Regions from separate parts of the Bacillus sp. WC2503 genome, predicted to be linked through region 4. Evidence: riboswitches for the same ligand, from Rfam matches in the RefSeq annotation. Region 4 holds a riboswitch; each other region holds the start of a gene.
The links. A riboswitch is a leader RNA that binds a small molecule or an ion and turns the genes downstream of it on or off. The one in region 4 is predicted to bind S-adenosylmethionine.
Positions count from the first base shown of each region.

Region 1: another riboswitch for S-adenosylmethionine. It lies ahead of ACUN26_RS17895 (bifunctional homocysteine S-methyltransferase/methylenetetrahydrofolate reductase); the one in region 4 lies ahead of ACUN26_RS23460 (bifunctional O-acetylhomoserine aminocarboxypropyltransferase/cysteine synthase).
Region 2: another riboswitch for S-adenosylmethionine. It lies ahead of ACUN26_RS24945 (ABC transporter permease); the one in region 4 lies ahead of ACUN26_RS23460 (bifunctional O-acetylhomoserine aminocarboxypropyltransferase/cysteine synthase).
Region 3: another riboswitch for S-adenosylmethionine. It lies ahead of ACUN26_RS24995 (peptide ABC transporter substrate-binding protein); the one in region 4 lies ahead of ACUN26_RS23460 (bifunctional O-acetylhomoserine aminocarboxypropyltransferase/cysteine synthase).

Region 1 is NZ_JBQYMD010000001.1:3,491,169-3,494,183, reverse strand. Features, by position in the region: gene metC (cystathionine beta-lyase) at 1-69, opposite strand, end outside; gene metI (cystathionine gamma-synthase/O-acetylhomoserine thiolyase) at 66-1,178, opposite strand; SAM riboswitch class I at 1,274-1,383, opposite strand; SAM riboswitch class I at 1,586-1,695, shown strand; gene ACUN26_RS17895 (bifunctional homocysteine S-methyltransferase/methylenetetrahydrofolate reductase) at 1,766-3,015, shown strand, end outside.
Region 2 is NZ_JBQYMD010000001.1:4,814,837-4,817,851, forward strand. Features, by position in the region: gene ACUN26_RS24935 (hypothetical protein) at 172-675, shown strand; gene ACUN26_RS24940 (DUF3951 domain-containing protein) at 692-907, opposite strand; SAM riboswitch class I at 1,081-1,186, shown strand; gene ACUN26_RS24945 (ABC transporter permease) at 1,323-2,240, shown strand; gene ACUN26_RS24950 (ABC transporter permease) at 2,258-3,015, shown strand, end outside.
Region 3 is NZ_JBQYMD010000001.1:4,826,103-4,829,117, reverse strand. Features, by position in the region: gene proC (pyrroline-5-carboxylate reductase) at 1-713, shown strand, start outside; gene ACUN26_RS25000 (aldo/keto reductase) at 715-1,548, shown strand; SAM riboswitch class I at 1,703-1,807, shown strand; gene ACUN26_RS24995 (peptide ABC transporter substrate-binding protein) at 1,941-3,015, shown strand, end outside.
Region 4 is NZ_JBQYMD010000001.1:4,544,024-4,547,038, forward strand. Features, by position in the region: gene metA (homoserine O-acetyltransferase MetA) at 1-514, opposite strand, end outside; gene ACUN26_RS23460 (bifunctional O-acetylhomoserine aminocarboxypropyltransferase/cysteine synthase) at 498-1,796, opposite strand; SAM riboswitch class I at 1,889-1,993, opposite strand; gene ACUN26_RS23465 (chloride channel protein) at 2,305-3,015, shown strand, end outside.

The DNA of each region.
Region 1 (3,015 bases), 1.1 Mb from region 4:
AACAGCTCCTGTTTGTGCATCGTGTTTATATTGGTTGTGTAGTAAGAGTGTATCTATAGAATAACTCATATTCTCACACCTTCTTTTACAAGTTTAATGGCTTGATTTAAGTCTTGAATTAAATCATTACTGTTTTCAATGCCGACGGAGAATCGAAGAAGACGATTACATACACCGTTCGCCGTTCTGATTTCTTCTGGAATATCAGCATGTGTTTGCGTTGCTGGATAAGTCATTAAACTTTCTACACCACCAAGACTTTCGGCAAATGTGATTAAGGATAAAGATTGTAAGAATGGATTAATCCAAGCTTCATCTTTAAGTCGGAATGAAATCATACCGCCTCTCCCTGGATAAAAGACATCTGTCACACCATCCTCATCATTTAAATAAGCAACAACTGCTTTCGCATTTTCTTCATGTTGTTTCATGCGAAGCGCTAAAGTTTTCATACCACGAATTAATAGCCATGAGTCAAATGGGCTTAAGACAGCACCGGAGGCATTATGATAATGAGCGATTTCCTCACAAAGTTCCTTTCCTTTTGCAACGACAAGTCCGCTTAATACATCATTATGCCCACCTAAATATTTCGTTGCACTATGAAGTACGATGTCAGCACCTTCTGTTAATGGCTGCTGTATATAAGGCGTGTAGAATGTATTGTCTACGATAAGAAGTAGTCTGTGTCTTTTCGCTACAGTTGCGACAGCGGCAATATCAGTAACTTGCATTAATGGATTAGTCGGAGTTTCTATGAAAATAGCCTTCGTTTCAGTTGTGATAGCTTGCTCAATCTGTTTAATAGATTGTGTATTTACGTATCTACATCGAACATTCCACTTTTTTTCGTGTTCGGAAAATAAGCGATACGTTCCCCCGTATAAATCTTCGGATACAATAAGTTCATCTCCAGAACGGAATAATGAAAGGACGAGGAGAACAGCTGCCATACCTGAACTACAGGCATAACCTTGTTGGCCATATTCTAAGTCTGCGATTGCCTGTTCTAAAAGACCACGAGTTGGATTTCCAGTTCGTGAATAGTCAAAGCCGGTAGATTTACCAAGTCCTTCGTGACGATAAGCGGTTGAGAAATAAACGGGTGGATTAACAGTTCCTGTTGTAGTTTCGCTACGATTTCCGATTTGTGCTAGTTTTGTTTCGATAGTTGACATGTAAAAATTCCTCCTTTTTAAATTGAACCAGTAGTTGAATATAAAATAAAAAAAAGCCTTCTAAGAAGAAGGCTTTCGGATTGAATAGAGTCTTCTTCTCATCTGTCAAATCTTTCACAATTTGCTGGAATTAGCACCTTATTAACAAATGTTAATGGTTGCTGAGGCGTCATAGGGCCAGTCCCTCTACCTCTCTAGATAAGAATGTTCGTATGAAATTTTTATTATGTTTTTAACTTTACAGCAAAAGTTAATTGAATTGCAACTTTATTTTAAATAATTTTTATTTTTCCGCAAGTGTCATTGACTTTTATATTTGTGCATGCTAAATTTATAAAAAATTAACAAACATTGTTAAAAGGGGAACGCATTTCCTTTTAGCTACATAAATAAAATAATAAAGACAACTCTTATTGAGAGCGGTGGAGGGAAAGGCCCTGTGAAACCCGGCAACCTTCAAACGAAATGTTTGAAACGGTGCTAATACCTGCAAAACGAATGTTTTGCATAATAAGAGGCGGAACAATTATGTCCCCCTCTTCAAAGTGAAGAGGGGGTTTTTATATTGATAGAAATGAGGGAGATTCGTGAAATTACTAGATTTATTATCAAAAGGAATTGTAATAGGTGATGGTGCGGTTGGAACGTTATTACATTCACATGGTTTGCAAAGTAGTTTTGAAGAATTGAATGTATCTGATCCAGACCTAATTATATCGATTCATAAACAATATGTAGCTGCTGGTGCAGATGTGATTCAAACAAATACGTATGGAGCAAATGAGGCGAAATTACGTATGTATGGCTTAGAAAATCAAGTTGTTCAAATTAATAAAGCGGCAGTGAAGCTTGCGAAAGCATCTGTTACAAACAGAAATGCAATTTTAGGAACAATCGGTGGTATGAAACATATCGGAGCTGTCACAACGACTGATATGGAGCGAGAATTTATGCTACTTGAACAGGCAGGTGCTTTACTAGAAGAACAGGTTGATGGATTACTATTAGAAACTTTTTACGATGAATTTGAATTACTTCATGCCGTTAAAGTATTGCGTAAGCAAACGAATATTCCGATTGTTGCTCAAGTAGCGTTACATGAAGCAGGTACGACTCAAAATGGAAATGATGTCAATGAAATATTAAAACAGCTTATAGATTACGGTGCAAATGTTGTTGGATTGAACTGTCAACTAGGGCCACTTCATATGACGGAAGCTTTCAAAATGATATCGATTCCGCAGAATGGCTATTTATCAGCATACCCAAATGCAGGTCTCCCAAATTATGTGGAGGGACGTTACGTATATGAGGGAAGCCCAGCTTATTTCGAAGCGATGACACCGAAATTTATTGAGCAAGGTATTCGGTTATTGGGTGGTTGTTGTGGTACGACTCCAGAACATATTCAAAGTATGAAGCGCGCTGTTGCGAATGTTACACCTGTAATAGAAAAAGACACAATTCAAAGACCGAAAGTAGTTCATACACACGAGAAGCGTTCGAAGGCACAGGTTACTCTTGCGGAAAAGGCAAAAAAACAAACGACAGTTGTAGTGGAATTAGATCCGCCGAAAACGTTAGATACACAGCGTTTTTTTGAAGGAGCAAGAGCGTTAAAAAGAGCGGGAGCAGACGCTATTACTCTAGCAGATAATTCATTAGCATCGCCTCGTGTTTCGAATATGGCAATGGGCGCACTATTAACGAAGCACGATATTCCAGTATTGACACATTTAACGTGTAGAGACCATAACGTCATTGGACTACAATCTCATTTACTAGGTTTATCAGCGTTAGGTATGGAGGAAGTATTAGCTTTAACTGGTGATCCAGC
Region 2 (3,015 bases), 270 kb from region 4:
AAGGTGATGCAAAAGTTATTTGCATAAAGTGACGATACTGTGACAAAAATGTTGGTATATATATTAAGGTATCCTCTTAAGTGTAAAAAGTAGGGCGTTCTCGGTATAATAACAAGTGGAGATAAAAGAAACTATAGATAGAAGTAGATGTAGATAAAAGGAGAAAAAGAGATGAAGAAGGTTTTGGGTATTGCTGTAATGGGAAGTATGATTCTTCTAGCGGGATGTAATGGAAATAAAGATACGAAAGAACCGAAAGAGAAGGTAGAGCAATCTACAGAACAAACAGAAGAAATGAAAGAATACAGCGCAGTACATGAAAAATATGATATAAAAATGAATAAAGAAATCAATAAAGCACTGCAGTTATTTGAAGTGGCAAAGGAAAAGGGCGGTAAGGAAATAACGAATGCTGCATATAAAGAAGATGTGCAAAAAGTAACAACGAGCATGTTAGAAGATATTGATAATATACGTAAAGAAATTCATGTTCCGAAGTCGAAAGAGCAAGAACATGAGGTATATGTTGGTTTCTTGAATGAATCGGAACAAGCGATGAAAAAATTACAGAAGTTAGCTAAAGAAGAAGATTCATCATTAATTCGTGATATAGAAATTAATTTTGCAACAGCATCGACATACTATAAACGTTTTCAAACAGAAACGAAAAAATAACCTTGCACATGCAAGGTTATTTTTTCTTCTTACCATCACCATCTTCATCTTCGTATACTAACACTTTCTGCTCTTCGTGAAATTCGGAAATAGTTTGTCCGGTAATATTATCGAAGGGTGTGTAAAAAGAAGTAACGCTTTTCTTTTTAATGAAAAGTTTATAAAATCCAATGATAACAAGTATAACAATTGTTAATGGCAGTCCTATAGTTGCTAGAAGTAAGGGATCCATCATATAGCTCCTTTAATATCATTTCTTTATATTATAAACAAAAAACTGCGATTTAGATAAATAACCTCATCGAAAACTGATTTTTCTAAACATATCCAATTTGATTGACTTTTCATTTTTTCAGAATTATAATTCGAAATATACAATTTGAACCAAATAATAATATAGCAATTTACTTATCCAGAGAGGTAGAGGGACTGGCCCTATGACACCTCAGCAGCGGGTTCTGTAATAGGAACACCGTGCTAATTCCAGCAAGCAAGTCTTGAAAGATAAGTGATGGGCCTTTGTTTATTAAGCCTTGATCTTATTTTTTAAGATCAAGGTTTTTTGTATTCTAAAAAGAGAAAAGGGAGTAATGGAAAAAGTACGTTCATAAAACAAAGTAAATTTATGTGTTTAGGGGGTTATTGAAGTGTATGTAATTAAAAAATTATCGGTTATGGTGTTCACACTATGGGTTATTACGACAGTAACATTTCTAATTATGCATATCATTCCGGGAGATCCATTTTCATCAGATGCAAAAATCTTTCCTGAAGAAGTGATTCAAAACATGAGAGCGAAGTATCACCTTGATGAACCGTTGTGGAATCAATATGTTGCTTATTTAGACGGTGTAGTTCATTTTGATTTTGGTGAATCTGTTCAATCAACCGGGCAAGGTGTATCAGAAATTATAACAACTGGCTTTGGTCCATCAGCAATTATTGGTCTACAAGCACTTGTTATTTCATTGTTAGTCGGAATTGCTGCAGGTACATTTGCTGCTCTATATCATGGGAAAGTAATTGACTATAGTGTGAGTTTGCTCGCAATTCTCGGTATTTCTATTCCAAGTTTTATTTTAGCACCACTATTTATACAAGTATTCGCTATTCAATTTGAGCTTTTACCAGTAGCGTCTTGGGGAACATTCGAACATACCGTATTACCATCTTTCGCATTGGCGTTAGGTCCAATTGCGGTTATTACAAGGTTTGTTCGTTCTAATATGATCGAAGTATTGCAGAGTGATTATATTAAGCTAGCAAGAGCGAAAGGCATACCAATTAAGAAGATTATTATAAGACATGCTCTTCCAAATGCGATTGTTCCAGTACTGACATTTGTTGGACCATTAATGGCTGGACTTTTAACAGGGACTTTCGTTATTGAAAAAATCTTTTCAATTCCTGGCCTAGGAAAATATTTTGTAGATAGTATTTTTAACCGAGACTATCCGGTGATTATGGGAACAACAATTTTCTATAGTGCATTATTAATTACTTGTATTTTCATTACAGATATTATTCACCGCATTGTTGATCCACGTATTCGTTCTATTACATAAGGAGGGGGGATATTTAAATGGGAGCTTATGAAATTAATGAACAGTTATTAACGAAAGAAGAGAAAAAAGAATTAACGATAAATAAAAATCAGCAAACGATTAGCAGAAAGAAAGAAGTGTTTCGTAAGTTTATATCGAATCCAATCGCAGTTTTAGGAACAGTGACGTTATTGCTAATTATTGTTTTCTCGCTTATTGGCGAAAGTTTAACGCCATTTACTGCGAGTGAACAAGTAAAAGAGGCAACAAATTTACCGCCGAGTAGTGAACATTGGTTTGGAACAGATGATCTAGGGAGAGATATTTGGGCACGTACTTGGGCTGGTGGGAAGATTTCACTAACAGTTGGATTAGTAGCAGCTGCCCTCGATATAGGGCTTGGTGTACTAATTGGTGGATTTAGTGGATATGTGAGAGGGCGTAATTGCCTTGGAACGTTAATTGATGAGTGGATTATAAGAGGAATTGAAGTATTATACGGCATCCCATATTTATTAATTGTTATTTTACTATTAATTGTTATGAAACCAGGTCTTTTCACCATTATTATCGCCCTTGCATTAACGGGATGGATTGGAATGGCTCGTCTCATTCGAGCACAAGTATTGTCTTTAAAACAACGAGAGTTTGTTATTGCAGCAGAGCGATTAGGTACATCACATATAAAAATTATATATGGGCATTTAATTCCGAATTTAACAGGGATTATTATCGTCAATTTATCATTTACAATTCCAGCAGCTATTTTTTCAGAATCATTTTTAAGCTTTATAGG
Region 3 (3,015 bases), 280 kb from region 4:
TCGAAGAAATTATCGTTTCCAACCGAAGCAACATAGAAAAACTAGAACAATTACAAGGGCGATATAATGTGTCCATCACTACAGACTGGAAGCAGCATATTACATCCGTTGATACGATTGTTTTAGCAATGCCACCAGCTGCACATGAACAGTTATTACAGGAGTTATCTCCTCTTCTAACTGAGCAATTCGTTGTGACCGTTGCTGCCGGAATTGGACCATCTTATTTAGAAAAACGGCTTCCTCAAGGGACACCTGTTGCCTGGATTATGCCAAATACAGCTGCCGAAATCGGAAAGTCCATCTCCTTATATACGACGGGACATTCCGTAGGTGAAACGCATCAAGAAACGCTACAACTCCTTTTAAAAGGTATTGGTACCTCACAGTTTTGTACTGAAGAGGAAGTTCATCAACTTACCGCCATTACTGGTAGTGCACCTGCTTTTCTCTATCACTTTGCTGAAGGTTTAATTGAAGCGACGAAAAACTATGGAATTGATGAGAAAACGGCAAACCACCTTGTCATTCAAATGATTGCTGGTTCTGCCGCTATGCTCCAACAAAACGAAGATCCAGCTATGCTCCGAGAACAAGTAACAACACCAGGAGGTTCAACTGCTGAAGGCTTAAAAGTTCTATATGAAAATAATTTTTCAGAAGTCATTCAACAAGCAGTTGAAGCAACAAATAAAAAAGCTAGGGGGAAATAATATGAATTTAACAAGTTTAAAAGACTATACAACATTACATAATGGTGTAAAAATGCCTTGGTTCGGTTTAGGTGTGTTTAAAGTAGAGGACGGATCAGAAGTAATTGATTCTGTAAAAGCAGCTATTAAAAACGGATACCGCAGCATCGATACTGCAGCAATCTATCAAAATGAAGAAGGCGTTGGTCAAGCAATTCGCGAATCTGATATTCCTCGTGAAGAGCTATTTATCACTTCAAAAGTATGGAATAGCGATCAAGGTTATGAAACAACAATTCAAGCATTTGAAACTACATTAGAGAAATTAGGCCTAGAATATTTAGATTTATATTTAGTACATTGGCCTGTAAAAGAGAAATATACTGAATCATGGAAAGCGTTAGAAAAGCTTTATAAAGATGGTCGTGTTCGTGCTATCGGTGTGAGTAATTTCCACATTCACCACTTACAAGACGTATTTGAAATTGCTGAAATTAAGCCAATGGTCAACCAAGTGGAATACCACCCTCGTTTAGCACAAGAAGAATTACATGCTTTCTGTAAAGAACATAACATCCAGCTCGAGGCTTGGTCACCATTAATGCAAGGGCAACTACTGGATCATCCAACATTACAAGAAATTGCGACAAAATATAGTAAATCAACTGCACAAGTTATTTTACGCTGGGATTTACAAAATGAAGTTGTAACGATTCCTAAATCAATTAAAGAGCACCGCATTATTGAAAATGCAAACATCTTTGATTTTGAATTAAGCTCGGATGATATGAAAGCAATTCAAGCTTTGAATGAAAATCATCGCGTCGGTCCAGATCCAGATAACTTTAACTTCTAGCAGAAAAACCACTGCCATGTGCAGTGGTTTTTTCACTTTTAAAAAAACTGAAAATTTAAACTATATTTCATTTGATTGACACTTCATTATCCAAGGTGTAAGATTTTGAATTATCAAAGAAACACAAAAATTAATAAAATTCATTCGTTTACTCATTGTATCAAGAGAGGTGGAGGGACTGGCCCTTTGAAACCTCGGCAGCAGGTTCATTTTGAATACTGTGCCACTTCCTGCAAGCTTTATGCTTGAAAGATAGAATGAGGGACTTCGTTTATATACGGGTACATAACTTGTATGTGAAAATCCCTCTTTCTCAATCAGAAAAGAGGGATTTTTTTATTTTTCATTTCCCTCATCATCATCCAAACTTAATTATTTAGGAGGAAAATCAAATGAAAAAGAAGTTTGTACCCGGTATCGCATCAGTTGTAGGAGTAAGTATTTTATTAACTGGTTGCGGTAGTTATAAAAACGAAGCTAGCGGAGCAAATGCAAAAGACGAGGCATCTAGTAAACAGGTTTTAAACTTATCTTCACCTTCTGAAATACGAACAATGGATACAGCTCGTGCTACAGATACTGATTCCGGTCAAGTAATGAGAAACGTATTTGAAGGTTTGTATAATCTTGGTGAAGGTAACAAACCTGTCCCTGGCGTTGCAAAATCCCATGAAGTAAGTGGCGATAAAACGAAGTACACATTCCACCTGCGAGATTCAAAATGGTCAAACGGTACTCCTGTTACAGCGAAAGATTTCGTCTTCGCCTGGCAAAGAGCTGTTGATCCAGCAACAGCCTCTGAATATGCATTTTTATTCTTTGATATTAAAAACGCAAAACAAATTAACAACAAAGAGCTTCCAGCCGATCAACTTGGTGTAAAAGCAGTTGATGACTATACGTTTGAGGTAGAATTAGAGCGTCCTGTTCCGTACTTTATTAGCTTAACGGCGTTCCCAACATTTCTACCAATTAGCGAGGAATTCTTTAAAACACAAGGTGATAAGTACGCTTTAGAAGATAATACAATTTTGTATAACGGAGCTTTTACACTAAGTGATTGGAAGCATGAACAAAGCTTTAAATTTAAGAAAAACCCTACCTACTGGGATAAAGATACTGTCAAAATCGAAGAAATCAATTTCAACATCGTAAAAGAAAAATCAACAGAAGTAAATTTATTCGAATCTAAACAATTAGACCGTATAAAACTAACATCTGACTTCGTTGATAAATATAAAAAGGATGCTAATTTTAAAGAACGTCCGAACGTAGGGGTACAATTTTTACGTATGAATCAACAAAACAAAGTACTTCAAAACGTTTCTGCACGCCAAGCAATTGATCAAACGATTGATCGAAAGTCCTTTGTCAATACGTTATTAAATGATGGCTCTACACCAACCTTTGGTCTTGTGCCAAAAAACTTTGCAAAAGGTCCTGATGGAAAAGACTTCCGTGCTACAA
Region 4 (3,015 bases):
CTTCATGTTCAAATACACCGAACATTTTTTCCTTAAGGGGATACTTCGGAACGCCGTAATGATGATACAAACCAGCCTGTGCCCCCCAGCAAATATGAAGCGTAGATGTTACATTCGTTTTTGAATACTCCATAATACGTTTAAGCTCTTCCCAATAATCTACTTCTTCAAAAGAAAGAGTTTCAACTGGTGCTCCTGTAATAATGAGTCCATCAAATTTTTCATTTTCAATATCACGAAACGTTTTATAAAAGCTTGTTAAATGGTCCTGCGCTACATTACGAGACAGATGTGATTCCATATGAAGCAAATGAACATCTAATTGCAATGGTGTATTTCCAATTAATCGAAGTAATTGTGCCTCTGTGTCTTGCTTCGTTGGCATTAAATTTAATATAGCAATTTTCAATGCCCGAATATCTTGTGTTTCTGCTCGTTCCTTCGTCATTACAAAAATATTTTCTTTTTGCAATACTTTACGAGCTGGTAAGTCTTTATCAATTATGATCGGCATGTTGTTTGCCTCCGACTAATGCCGCTTCTAAATCTGCAATAATATCAGAAACATCTTCTATACCAACCGATAAACGAATTAAATCAGATGTAACACCAGCTAAACGCTGATCTTCAGCACTTAATTGTCTATGCGTCGTACTAGCAGGATGTATAACACAAGTTCTTGCATCAGCTACATGCGTTACGAGAGTCGCTAGTTTTACATTTGCGATAAATTCTTTTGCTGCTTCTAATCCACCTTTAATACCGAAAGTTAAAACTCCACTAGCACCTTTTTTCAAATACTTTTGTGCTAACGAGTAATTTTCATTACTATCTAACCCCGGATAACTCACCCATTCAATACGTTCATGGTTAGCAAGCCACTTGGCAACTGCGAGAGCATTTTCGCTATGACGCTCCATTCGTAAATGCAGTGTTTCTAAGCCAATATTGCTAATATACGCATTGAATGGGCTCATACAATTTCCATAGTCTCTTAACAGCTGAACACGTGCTTTCACAATATAAGCTGCTGCCCCAAAGTTTTGAACATAGCTTACGCCGTGATAACTTGGATCTGGTTCAACAAGCTCAGGATATTTCCCTTTTGTCCAATCAAAATTTCCTCCATCAATTACAATGCCACCTAAAGAGCTTGCATGCCCATCAATATATTTCGTCGTAGAATGAACAATAATATTTGCTCCATGTTCGAACGCTTGGCATAAATAAGGAGTCGCTAATGTGTTATCAACGATAAAAGGTACTTCCAGCTCTTTGGCTGCATCTGAAAATTCTTTGAAATTTAAAACGTTCATTGCTGGATTTCCTAACGATTCTGCATAGATGAGTTTCGTCTTATCATTAGCAAGTGCCACAATTTCATCTGCTGCTAAATTTGGATTAAAGAACGTAACATCAATGCCAAGCTTACGTAAACTTACTCCAAATAAATTAAACGTCCCCCCGTAAACTGTTGAAGAACAAAGAAGATGATCTCCACTACTACAAATATTTAAAACTGCTAGCATAATGGCTGCCTGCCCAGAAGCTGTTGCAACCGCTCCTACACCGCCTTCTAAATCTGATAACTTCTGCTCGAATGCAGCTAGAGTAGGATTGCCAATACGCGTATATATATATCCTTCTGCCTCTAAATTAAATAGTGCTGCTAAATCATCCGACGTATCGTATTTATACGTTGTACTTTGATAAAGCGGCAAAACACGTGGTTCACCATTCTTTGGTGTATAGCCACCTTGCACACAAATCGTTCCTTTTCCCCATGATTCTCCCATCTCTCATTCTCCTTTCTTTTATACAAAATAAAAAACTGCCCCTTTCCTGAAAATAAGAAAGGAGCAGTTTAAAAACACGCTCTAAAGGCTCTTTCTTATCTCTCAGGATTATTACCTGCAGGATTTGGCACAATTCCGTTATACGGCTGTTGCCAAGGTTTCATCGGGCCTGTCCCTCCACCTTTTCTTGATAAGACTATGCAATTACCGTTGATTTTATAGCAATAATTTCCTAATGTCAATCGATTTTTCCGAATGTTCTAAAATAAATGTTAACAGTTTTATAGAAAGCAACAAAAGAAATATATTCCATTCTATTTCAAAAAAGACCTTTAAAAAACTCAAATCAATCTATAAAATTAAATAAGTAACTTAAACTATAAATTCAAAAAATCGCCCTACATATTGAATAAGCAATCCTCTCAAAAAGATACTATACATATTCAATCCATTTCACACTAACATCTGCAACCTTTTCCTACTAAGACTTGCATAACGGAGGTATAACATGACAAATACAAAAGACATGCATTATATAATCGTCTTATATGGCATTCTTCTAGGATCCATAGTAGGCGCTACAGTCTGGCTATTTTTAGTTACGATAAATATCGGAATCCATTTTATTTGGGGTTATTTACCTAGCGTTTTCTCTTCCCCCCCTTATTACACCCTTTGCGTAACCACAATCGGCGGGATTCTTGTTGGTTTATCACAAAAATACTTTGGTACATATCCACGTCTTATGCCAGAGGTTATGGATGAATATAAAAAAACAGGTAGGATTGAATACCGTTTTGTCCATCAAGCTACTTTAACTGCGATTATTGTCTTAATATTTGGGGCTAGTCTCGGTCCAGAAGCCGCACTTGTTGGAATTATTGGCGGACTTTGCACATGGGTTGGTGATCGCTTTAAATTTGCTTTAAAGGGAATGAATGAACTAACAGAGGTTGGAATTGGTGCTACTTTAAGTGTCATTTTTAATGCACCATTATTCGGTTACTTGGCCCCAAATGAAAATGAGAGTGAGCAAATTAACGAATTTTCTAAAAGAAAAAAAGCAATTGTATACTTAACTACTACTTTTGCAGGTTTTTCTGTTTATTTACTACTGAGTAAACTCGATAATCGAGGATCCTTTATTGTTGATTTTGGAGAAGGTTCACTTTCTTTCAATGAATGGATCGCATTTCTCCCGCTTGCTAGTATTGGTGCT